One region of the Streptomyces sp. NPDC001514 genome, then DNA from elsewhere that is predicted to be linked to it. Evidence: riboswitches for the same ligand, from Rfam matches in the RefSeq annotation. Region 1 holds a riboswitch; the other holds the start of a gene.
What was found. Region 1 has a riboswitch for glycine ahead of gcvT (glycine cleavage system aminomethyltransferase GcvT). Riboswitches for the same ligand answer to the same signal wherever they lie in the genome.
Positions count from the first base shown of each region.

Region 2: it holds a riboswitch for glycine, as region 1 does, so the genes downstream of both, gcvP (aminomethyl-transferring glycine dehydrogenase) here and gcvT (glycine cleavage system aminomethyltransferase GcvT) in region 1, are expected to answer to the same signal.

Region 1 covers NZ_JBSFHO010000001.1:538,353-542,758, forward strand. The annotation lists gene glyA (serine hydroxymethyltransferase) at 1-562, opposite strand, end outside; gene gcvH (glycine cleavage system protein GcvH) at 587-961, opposite strand; gene gcvT (glycine cleavage system aminomethyltransferase GcvT) at 1,028-2,143, opposite strand; glycine riboswitch at 2,294-2,391, opposite strand; gene ACWCXB_RS02350 (AAA family ATPase) at 2,520-3,203, shown strand; gene ACWCXB_RS02355 (enhanced serine sensitivity protein SseB) at 3,333-4,097, shown strand; gene ACWCXB_RS02360 (enhanced serine sensitivity protein SseB C-terminal domain-containing protein) at 4,210-4,406, shown strand, end outside.
Region 2 covers NZ_JBSFHO010000040.1:64,672-69,077, reverse strand. The annotation lists gene ACWCXB_RS31920 (DNA polymerase IV) at 1-1,008, shown strand, start outside; gene ACWCXB_RS31915 (PRC-barrel domain-containing protein) at 1,014-1,493, opposite strand; glycine riboswitch at 1,557-1,653, shown strand; gene gcvP (aminomethyl-transferring glycine dehydrogenase) at 1,833-4,406, shown strand, end outside.

The sequences.
Region 1 (4,406 bases):
GGAAGGCGGCGAAGTCCAGCTGGCGCGGGTACGCGGACCAGCCGGCGACGATCAGCTTCGGCTTGGACTCCTTGGCGAGCCGCTCGACCTCGGCCATGTCGACCTGGCCGGTGGCGTCGTCGACGTGGTACGCGACCACGTTGTAGAGCTTGCCGGAGAAGTTGATCTTCATGCCGTGGGTCAGGTGCCCGCCGTGCGCGAGGTTCAGACCCATGATCGTGTCGCCCGGCTTCAGCAGCGCGAACATCGCGGCGGCGTTGGCCTGGGCGCCCGAATGCGGCTGCACATTGGCGTGCTCGGCGCCGAAGAGCTCCTTGATGCGGTCGATGGCGATCTGCTCGACGACATCGACGTGCTCGCAGCCGCCGTAGTAGCGGCGGCCCGGGTAGCCCTCGGCGTACTTGTTGGTGAGGACGGAGCCCTGGGCCTCCATGACCGCGACCGGAGCGAAGTTCTCCGAGGCGATCATTTCCAGGGTGGACTGCTGACGGTGGAGCTCGGCGTCGACAGCGGCGGCGACGTCCGGGTCGAGCTCGTGGAGAGGGGTGTTGAGAAGCGACATCACGCGATCCCTAAGGGTTTCTGGTCAGCTGGCGAAGTCGGTGTACTCGTCCGCGGAGAGCAGGTCCTTCGGCTCCTCCGCGACGCGAACCTTGAACAGCCAGCCGCCCTCGAACGGGGCGGAGTTCACCAGCGACGGGTCGTCCACGACGTCCTGGTTGGCCTCGACGACCTCGCCGGTCACCGGGGAGTACAGGTCGCTGACCGACTTGGTCGACTCCAGCTCGCCGCAGGACTCGCCCGCGGTCACCGTGTCACCGACCTCCGGGAGCTGGACGTAGACGACATCGCCGAGTGCGTTCGCCGCGTGCTCCGTGATGCCGACCGTCGACACGCCGTCCTCGGCGGCCGACAGCCACTCGTGCTCCTTGCTGTAGCGCAGCTGCTGGGGGTTGCTCATGAGCTGAATTCTCCTGTACGCGGGGGAGTGCTGCTGATGGGGGCTGCTTGAGAGACTGCTGAGGGCTTACTTCTGGCGCTTGTAGAAGGGAAGCGCCACGACCTCGTACGGCTCATGGGTACCGCGGATGTCGACGCCTACGCCCTCGGCTCCGGGCGTGGCGTGCGCCGCGTCCACGTAGGCCATGGCGATCGGCTTGCCCAGGGTCGGCGACGGCGCGCCCGAGGTGACCTCGCCGATGACCTCGCCGGCCGCGACCACGGGCATCCCGGCACGCGGAACCCGGCGGCCCTCGGCGATCAGGCCGACCAGCTTGCGCGGCGGGTTCGTCGCGGCGCGCTCGGCGGCGGCCTCGAGGGCCGTACGGCCGACGAAGTCGCCCTCCTTCTCGAACTTCACGACCCGGCCGAGGCCCGCGTCGAAGGGGGTGAGCCCGGTGGTCAGCTCGTGCCCGTACAGCGGCATGCCCGCCTCCAGGCGGAGCGTGTCGCGGCAGGAGAGGCCGCAGGGCACGAGACCGACGGGCGCGCCGGCCTCGGTCAGCGCCTGCCACAGCTTCTCCGCGTGCCGGGGCTCGACGAAGAGCTCGAAGCCGTCCTCGCCCGTGTAGCCGGTGCGGGCGATCAGCGCGGGGACGCCGGCGACGGTGCCGGGCAGGCCCGCGTAGTACTTCAGTCCGTCCAGATCGGCGTCGGTGAGCGACTTGAGGATGCCGGGCGACTCGGGGCCCTGTACGGCGATGAGCGCATACGCGTCACGGTCGTCGCGTACATCGGCGTCGAAGCCGGCGGCACGCTCGGTGAGGGCGTCGAGGACGATCTGCGCGTTCGAGGCGTTGGCGACGACCATGTACTGGGTCTCGCCGAGGCGGTAGACGATCAGGTCGTCGAGGATGCCGCCGTTCTCCTGGCAGATCATCGTGTAGCGGGCGCGGCCGACGGCGACACCGCCGATGTTGCCGACCAGCGCGTGGTCCAGCAGGGCGGCGGCCTGCGGCCCGGTGACGGTGATCTCACCCATGTGGGAGAGGTCGAAGAGACCTGCCTTGGTGCGTACGGCGTTGTGCTCGTCGCGCTCACTGCCGTACCGCAGCGGCATGTCCCAGCCGGCGAAGTCGGTCATGGTCGCGCCCAGCGAGCGATGCAGCGCATCGAGGGCGGTGAGACGGGGGGTGGTGCTCATGGATAGGGCTCCCAGGGCATGACTGGCGAGGACGATCCTCCCCATCTGTCATCGAAACCTGAGAGGTTCATCACGACCACATATGCGTGTGATCACGACTTGCACCTTGGGTGGAGCCGCAGGACCTGCGACTCGCTTTTCAGATCTGCCTCATCGCGCGCGGTACGGGGCCTGAGAGATTCAAGGGAGGTACTTGCTCCTTCGGCGCCCGGCGCACACAGTGACCAGGACTCTCCCGCGCGGATTCAAGCGGCCGGTATGCAGTTTGCGCGGACATCATTGCACGGGCGCTCCGATCGGCAAATCACTTGTTGGTCATTACCTTTTCTTTAAGCTTCCTGGGCAGGGTCACGATGACCCGACAAGGGGGAGAGCGATGACGTTGCAGCGGTCAGGTGCCTACATGACGACGACAGCGGGTGTGCGCGTGCGGTCCGGCGTGCCCGGTGTGCCCGCGCGCGGGCTGCTGGGGGCGCCCGCGCCCGTGGTGCGTGACCTGCGGGATCGTGGGGGGCGCGGCCCGCGGAGCCTGGTGTTCGCCCAGGGCGACGTGGTCGTGATCTCCGGCCTGCCCGGAAGCGGCAAGTCCACGCTGATCCGGCGCGCGGCCGAGGGCGGCGGGATCGACTCCCAGGACACCCGGGACCGCTGGGACGAGCGGATGCCGCGGTTCCTGCCGTACGCGGTGTACCGCCCGCTGGTCCGTCTCGCCCACTACGCCGGGCTGTGGCGCGCGCTGCGTTCCGGCGCGGGTGTGGTCGTCCACGACTGCGGCACCCAGTCCTGGGTCCGCCGCTGGCTGGCCCGAGAGGCCCGGCGGCGCGGGCGCGCCCTCCACCTGCTGCTCCTCGACGTCACCCCGTCGGTCGCGCGGGCCGGCCAGCGGGAGCGCGGCCGCGGAGTGTCCCCCTACGCCTTCAGCCGGCATCGGTACGCGGTCTCCCGCCTCGTCCGCGACGCGGAGCGCGGCCGCCTGCCCGCGGGGTGCGCCTCCGCCACGATCCTGGACCGGGACGCGGCGACCGTCCTGACCCGGATCGGCTTCACCCCGGCGGCGTGAGGCGGCGGGGGCCATGCCCGCGCCCCGAATCCGCCGGACGGGCTTGACAGGCGTGGCCGGTACGCTGCTTGCCCAGGACATCGCGGCCCGAGCGCGGGCCGCACCGGGACGGGGAAGCAGGGAAACGCAGTGGACACGACATGGCCCGCCAATGAGCTCGAAGAGGTGCTCGCCGCGTCGCTCGGCAACCCCGGCGCCGGCGGCCGGCTCCTCGAGGTGCTCGGGCGGAGCCATGTCTGGGTGCCGCTGCCCAACGGCGGCGGACCCGGGAGCGCCGCCCTCGACCTGCCGACCCTGGACATCGACGGGGCACCCTACGTGCCCGTCTACAGCTCGCAGCAGCAGTTCCTGCAGTGCGTCGGCGACCGGATGTCCGGCACCGTCGCGCCCGCGATCGAGTTCGCCCGCGGACTGCCCCCTCAGCTCGGGATCGCCGTGAATCCCGGCGGCGCCGTCGGCGTACCCCTGCCGCCGCCCGCGGTCGCCGAGCTGTGCCGGGTCGGGCGCACGCCCCTGGACGGGCCCGCCGGCGGGGGCCGGGTGCGGCTGTTCGAGCCGGACTGGCAGGACGAGCCGATCGACTTCCTCGCGGCCGCGGCCGGTGAGTTCGAGGAGACCGGCGTGGTCCAGACCGCCCGCCGCGTTCTGGCCAGCATCGAGGGCGACGCGCCGACGCTGTTCATCGGTGTCCAACTCTCCGCCTGGGAGGGCCACCACCGCACCGCCCCCATGGACGCCCTCGGTCGTGCGCTCGGCCGCGTGGCCGTGAAGTGGCCGGTCAACCTGGTCCTCCTGGACATCGCCCAGGACCCCGTGGGCGACTGGATGCTCAACCGCGTCCGGCCCTTCTACACCCGGCAGTACCCGCAGCCGCACGCCCACTCGCACGTGTAGTGGTCAAGTCGGTGTGAGTACGGCCGCTTAAGCTGGTTTGATGACGTGGTCGCCGCACTTGCCCGGTGCGGCCGCACACACCATGGCGGATCGAAGAGGGGCGGGACCCACAGTGAGTGCGTCAGGCACCGCGGCGGCCGGGCAGGTCGAGCACATGCTGCGCCAGGTGACGCCCGGACGCTACGACGCGTACGAGGCATTGCTGCACGCCCTCGCCGAAAGCCGGCTCTGGATGCTGCTCTGGCACGGTCGGTCCGGCTCTCCCGATGCCCAGTACGGGAACATGGAGGTGGACGGCCAGGGCTACGC
Region 2 (4,406 bases), on a different contig from region 1:
GGGTCGAAGATGCTGGCGAAGATCGCCTCCGAGCAGGCCAAGCCCGACGGTCTGGTGCTGATCGAGCCGGGCACGGAGCGGGAACTGCTCGGTCCTATGCCGGTGCGGACACTTCCGGGGGTCGGGCCGGCGACCGGTGAGCATCTGCGGCGGGCGGGAATGACCACGGTCGCCGAGCTGGCCGAAGCCGGCGAGGACGAGCTCGTACGGCTGCTGGGCAAGGCGCACGGGGCGGCGCTGTTCCGGATGGCCATGGGCCACGACGACCGGCCGGTGGTCGCCGAGCGCGACGCGAAATCGGTGTCGGTCGAGGACACCTTCGACGTCGATCTGCACGACCGGGTGCGGATCAGGCTCGAGGTGGAGCGGCTCGCGGACCGGTGCGTGCGACGGCTGCGCGGGTCCGGGCACTCCGGGAGGACGATCGTGCTGAAGGTCCGCAGGTTCGACTTCTCGACGCTGACCCGGTCGGAGACGCTGCGCGGGCCCACGGACGACCCGGCGGTGGTGCGGGAGGCCGCCGGGCGGCTGCTGGAGTCGGTGGACACCACGGGCGGGGTCAGACTCCTCGGGGTGGGCGTGAGCGGCCTCACCGACTACACCCAGGAGGACCTGTTCGCGCAGGCCGCGGCAGAGGAGCAGGCCCTCGGCGACGGACGCGAGAGCCCCGAGCACGGCACGAGCGGGGAGGAGCCGCAGGAGCAGGAGCCGCAGCCCCCCGCCGAGCGGCGCTGGGCCGCCGGGCACGACGTGCGCCACGCACGGTACGGGGCGGGCTGGGTGCAGGGGAGCGGACTGGGGCGGGTCACCGTCCGCTTCGAGGAGCCGTGGTCGGCCGCGCCGGGGAGAGTACGGACCTTCTCCGTCGACGACCCCGAGCTCGAACCCTCGGAGCCGCTGCCGCTGGTCCGGCCGGAACCGGACCGCACGCCACCGGACCCGTCACTGCCAGGCGGGTCACCGCAGGACGAGTCGCGGGCAGTTCCGTCACCGCCGGACGAGTCCTGACCGGATCAGTCGTCCTGGCCGGCCAGTCGGCCGAAATCGCGGTCCCCCGAAGACTCCGGCCCTGCGGCCGGGCCGCCGGAGTCGGAAGGCGGCGAGGGAGCCCGCTTCTCCGGGGGAGCGGGCAGGTCGAGGCCGTAGTGGTGGTACAGCTGGAGCTCCTGCTGGGGGGAGAGATGCCTGCCGACGCCGAAGTCGGGCGCATCCTTGATCAGCGCCCGCTCGAACGGGACGTGAAGTCCGTCGCGCGCCAGCTCACTCGGCTCCAGTGGCACGAACGCGTCCCTGCTGAACAGCCCCGTGCGGACGGCCGCCCACTCCGGCACCCCCGTGGCGTCGTCGAGATACACCTCGTCCACGGTCCCGATCTTCGTGCCATTGCGGTCGAACGCCTTGCGGCCTATCAGGCTGCGCGGATCGATATCGGTCTGCACGGTCCCTCCAACCAACTGGTCGCACCACCCCGTAACTACTACGAAAGTGCACATCTGTGGCCTCGGCCACTCGACGGCTGTGGCCAAGACCGCGCTGGTAGGCTGGCAGACGGCCGCTGACCCCGTGCGGGAGAGTGCTCCGGTTCCGTACCGGAGACGCCGAAGGAGCAAATCCTCCCCGGAATCTCTCAGGCCCCTGTACCGCACGGACGAGGTCACTCTGGAAAGTAGGGCGGGCGTCGGTCGGCATCCGCTCTCACCGACGGTGAAAACCGGCACGCCCACGAGCGGCGGACCGGTGAAGCTCTCAGGTTGAGATGACAGAGGGGGAGGCCGTCCGGGCACCCACGCCGTGGTGCCCCTCGCAGGTCGTATCGACCAGGAGGCCTCAGCATGACCGCCAACCGCACTCCGCTCTCCCAGCTGGAGCGAGGCACCCCCTTCGAACAGCGCCACATCGGCCCCGACGCCGCGGCCCAGGCGAAGATGCTCGCGCAGGTCGGCTACGGCTCGCTCGACGAGCTGACCGCCGCCGCCGTGCCGGACGTGATCAAGAGCGCCGAAGCACTCGGGCTGCCCGATGCCCGCACCGAGGCCGAGGTCCTCGCCGAACTGCGCTCCCTCGCGGACCGCAACGACGTCGTCGCCCCCATGATCGGCCTCGGCTACTACGGCACGTTCACCCCGCCGGTCATCCTGCGGAACGTCATGGAGAACCCGGCCTGGTACACGGCCTACACGCCGTACCAGCCCGAGATCTCGCAGGGCCGCCTGGAGGCGCTGCTCAACTTCCAGACGATGGTCGCCGAACTGACGGGCCTGCCGACCTCCGGCGCCTCCCTGCTCGACGAGGGCACCGCCGCCGCCGAGGCCATGGCCCTCTCCCGGCGCGTCGGCAAGGTCAAGGACGGCGTCTTCCTGGTCGACGCCGACACCCTGCCGCAGACCATCGCCGTGATCGAGACCCGCGCCGAACCGACCGGCGTCGACGTCGTCGTCGCCGACCTCAGCGACGGCATCCCCGCCGACATCGCCCAGCGCGGCGTCTTCGGCGTCCTGCTCCAGTACCCGGGCGCCTCCGGCGCCGTCCGCGACCTGAAGCCGCTCATCGAGCAGGCCCACGAGCTCGGCGCGATCGTCACCGTCGCCGCCGACCTGCTCGCCCTGACCCTGCTCACCTCGCCCGGCGAGCTCGGCGCGGACATCGCCGTCGGCACCACCCAGCGCTTCGGCGTCCCCATGGGCTTCGGCGGCCCGCACGCCGGCTACATGGCGGTCCAGGCCAAGCACGCCCGCAGCCTCCCCGGCCGCCTCGTCGGCGTCTCCGTCGACGCCGACGGCAACAAGGCCTACCGCCTCGCCCTCCAGACCCGCGAGCAGCACATCCGCCGCGAGAAGGCCACCAGCAACATTTGCACCGCGCAGGTGCTGCTCGCCGTGATGGCCGGAATGTACGCCGTCTACCACGGCCCCGACGGCCTCAGGACCATTGCCCGCCGCACCCACCGGTACACCGCCATCCTCGCCGCGGGGCTGCGCGCCGGCGGCATCGAGCTCGTGCACGACACGTACTTCGACACGCTCACCGCACGCGTCCCGGGCAAGGCCGCCGACATCGTCGCCGCCGCCCGCGAGAACGGCGTCAACCTGCACCTCGCGGACGCCGACCACGTCTCCCTCTCGTGCGACGAGACCACGGGCCGCGCCCAGCTGACCGCCGTCTGGTCCGCCTTCGGCGTCGACGCCGACATCGAGGCGCTCGACGCGGCCACCGCCGACACCCTCCCGGCCGGACTGCTGCGCACCGACGACTACCTCACGCACCCCGTCTTCCACCAGCACCGCTCCGAGACCGCGATGCTGCGCTACCTGCGCCGCCTCGCCGACCGCGACTACGCGCTGGACCGCGGCATGATCCCGCTCGGCTCCTGCACCATGAAGCTGAACGCGACCACCGAGATGGAGCCCGTCACCTGGCCCGAGTTCGGCCAGATCCACCCCTTCGCGCCGATCGAGCAGGCGCAGGGCTACGTCACCCTCATCCACGAGCTGGAAGAACGCCTCGCCGAGGTCACCGGCTACGACAAGGTCTCCATCCAGCCCAACGCCGGCTCCCAGGGCGAGCTCGCCGGCCTGCTGGCCGTCCGCGCGTACCACCGCGCCAACGGCGACGAGCAGCGCACCGTCTGCCTCATCCCGTCCTCCGCGCACGGCACCAACGCCGCCAGCGCCGTCATGGCAGGCATGAAGGTCGTCGTCGTCAAGACCGCCGACGACGGCGAGATCGACATCGAGGACCTGCGCGCCAAGATCGAGCAGTACCGCGACGAGCTGTCGGTCCTCATGATCACGTACCCGTCGACGCACGGCGTGTTCGAGGAGCACGTCGCCGACATCTGCGCCCAGGTGCACGAGGCCGGCGGCCAGGTGTACGTCGACGGCGCCAACCTCAACGCGCTCGTGGGCCTCGCCAAGCCCGGCAAGTTCGGCGGCGACGTCTCGCACCTCAACCTGCACAAGACCTTCTGCATCCCGCACGGCGGCGGCGGCCCCGGCGTCGGCCCCGTCGGCGTCCGCGCGCACCTCGCCCCCTACCTGCCGAACCACCCGCTCCAGCCGACCGCAGGCCCGGAGACCGGTGTCGGCCCGATCTCGGCCGCCCCCTGGGGCTCCGCCGGCATCCTGCCGATCTCCTGGGCGTACGTCCGGCTCATGGGCGGCGAGGGCCTCAAGCGCGCCACCCAGGTCGCCGTCCTCGCGGCGAACTACATCGCCAAGCGCCTGGAGCCCCACTACCCGGTGCTCTACACCGGCCCGGCCGGTCTCGTCGCCCACGAGTGCATCGTGGACCTGCGGCCGATCTCCAAGGCGACGGGCGTCAGCGTCGACGACATCGCCAAGCGGCTCATCGACTACGGCTTCCACGCGCCGACCATGTCGTTCCCCGTCGCCGGCACGCTGATGATC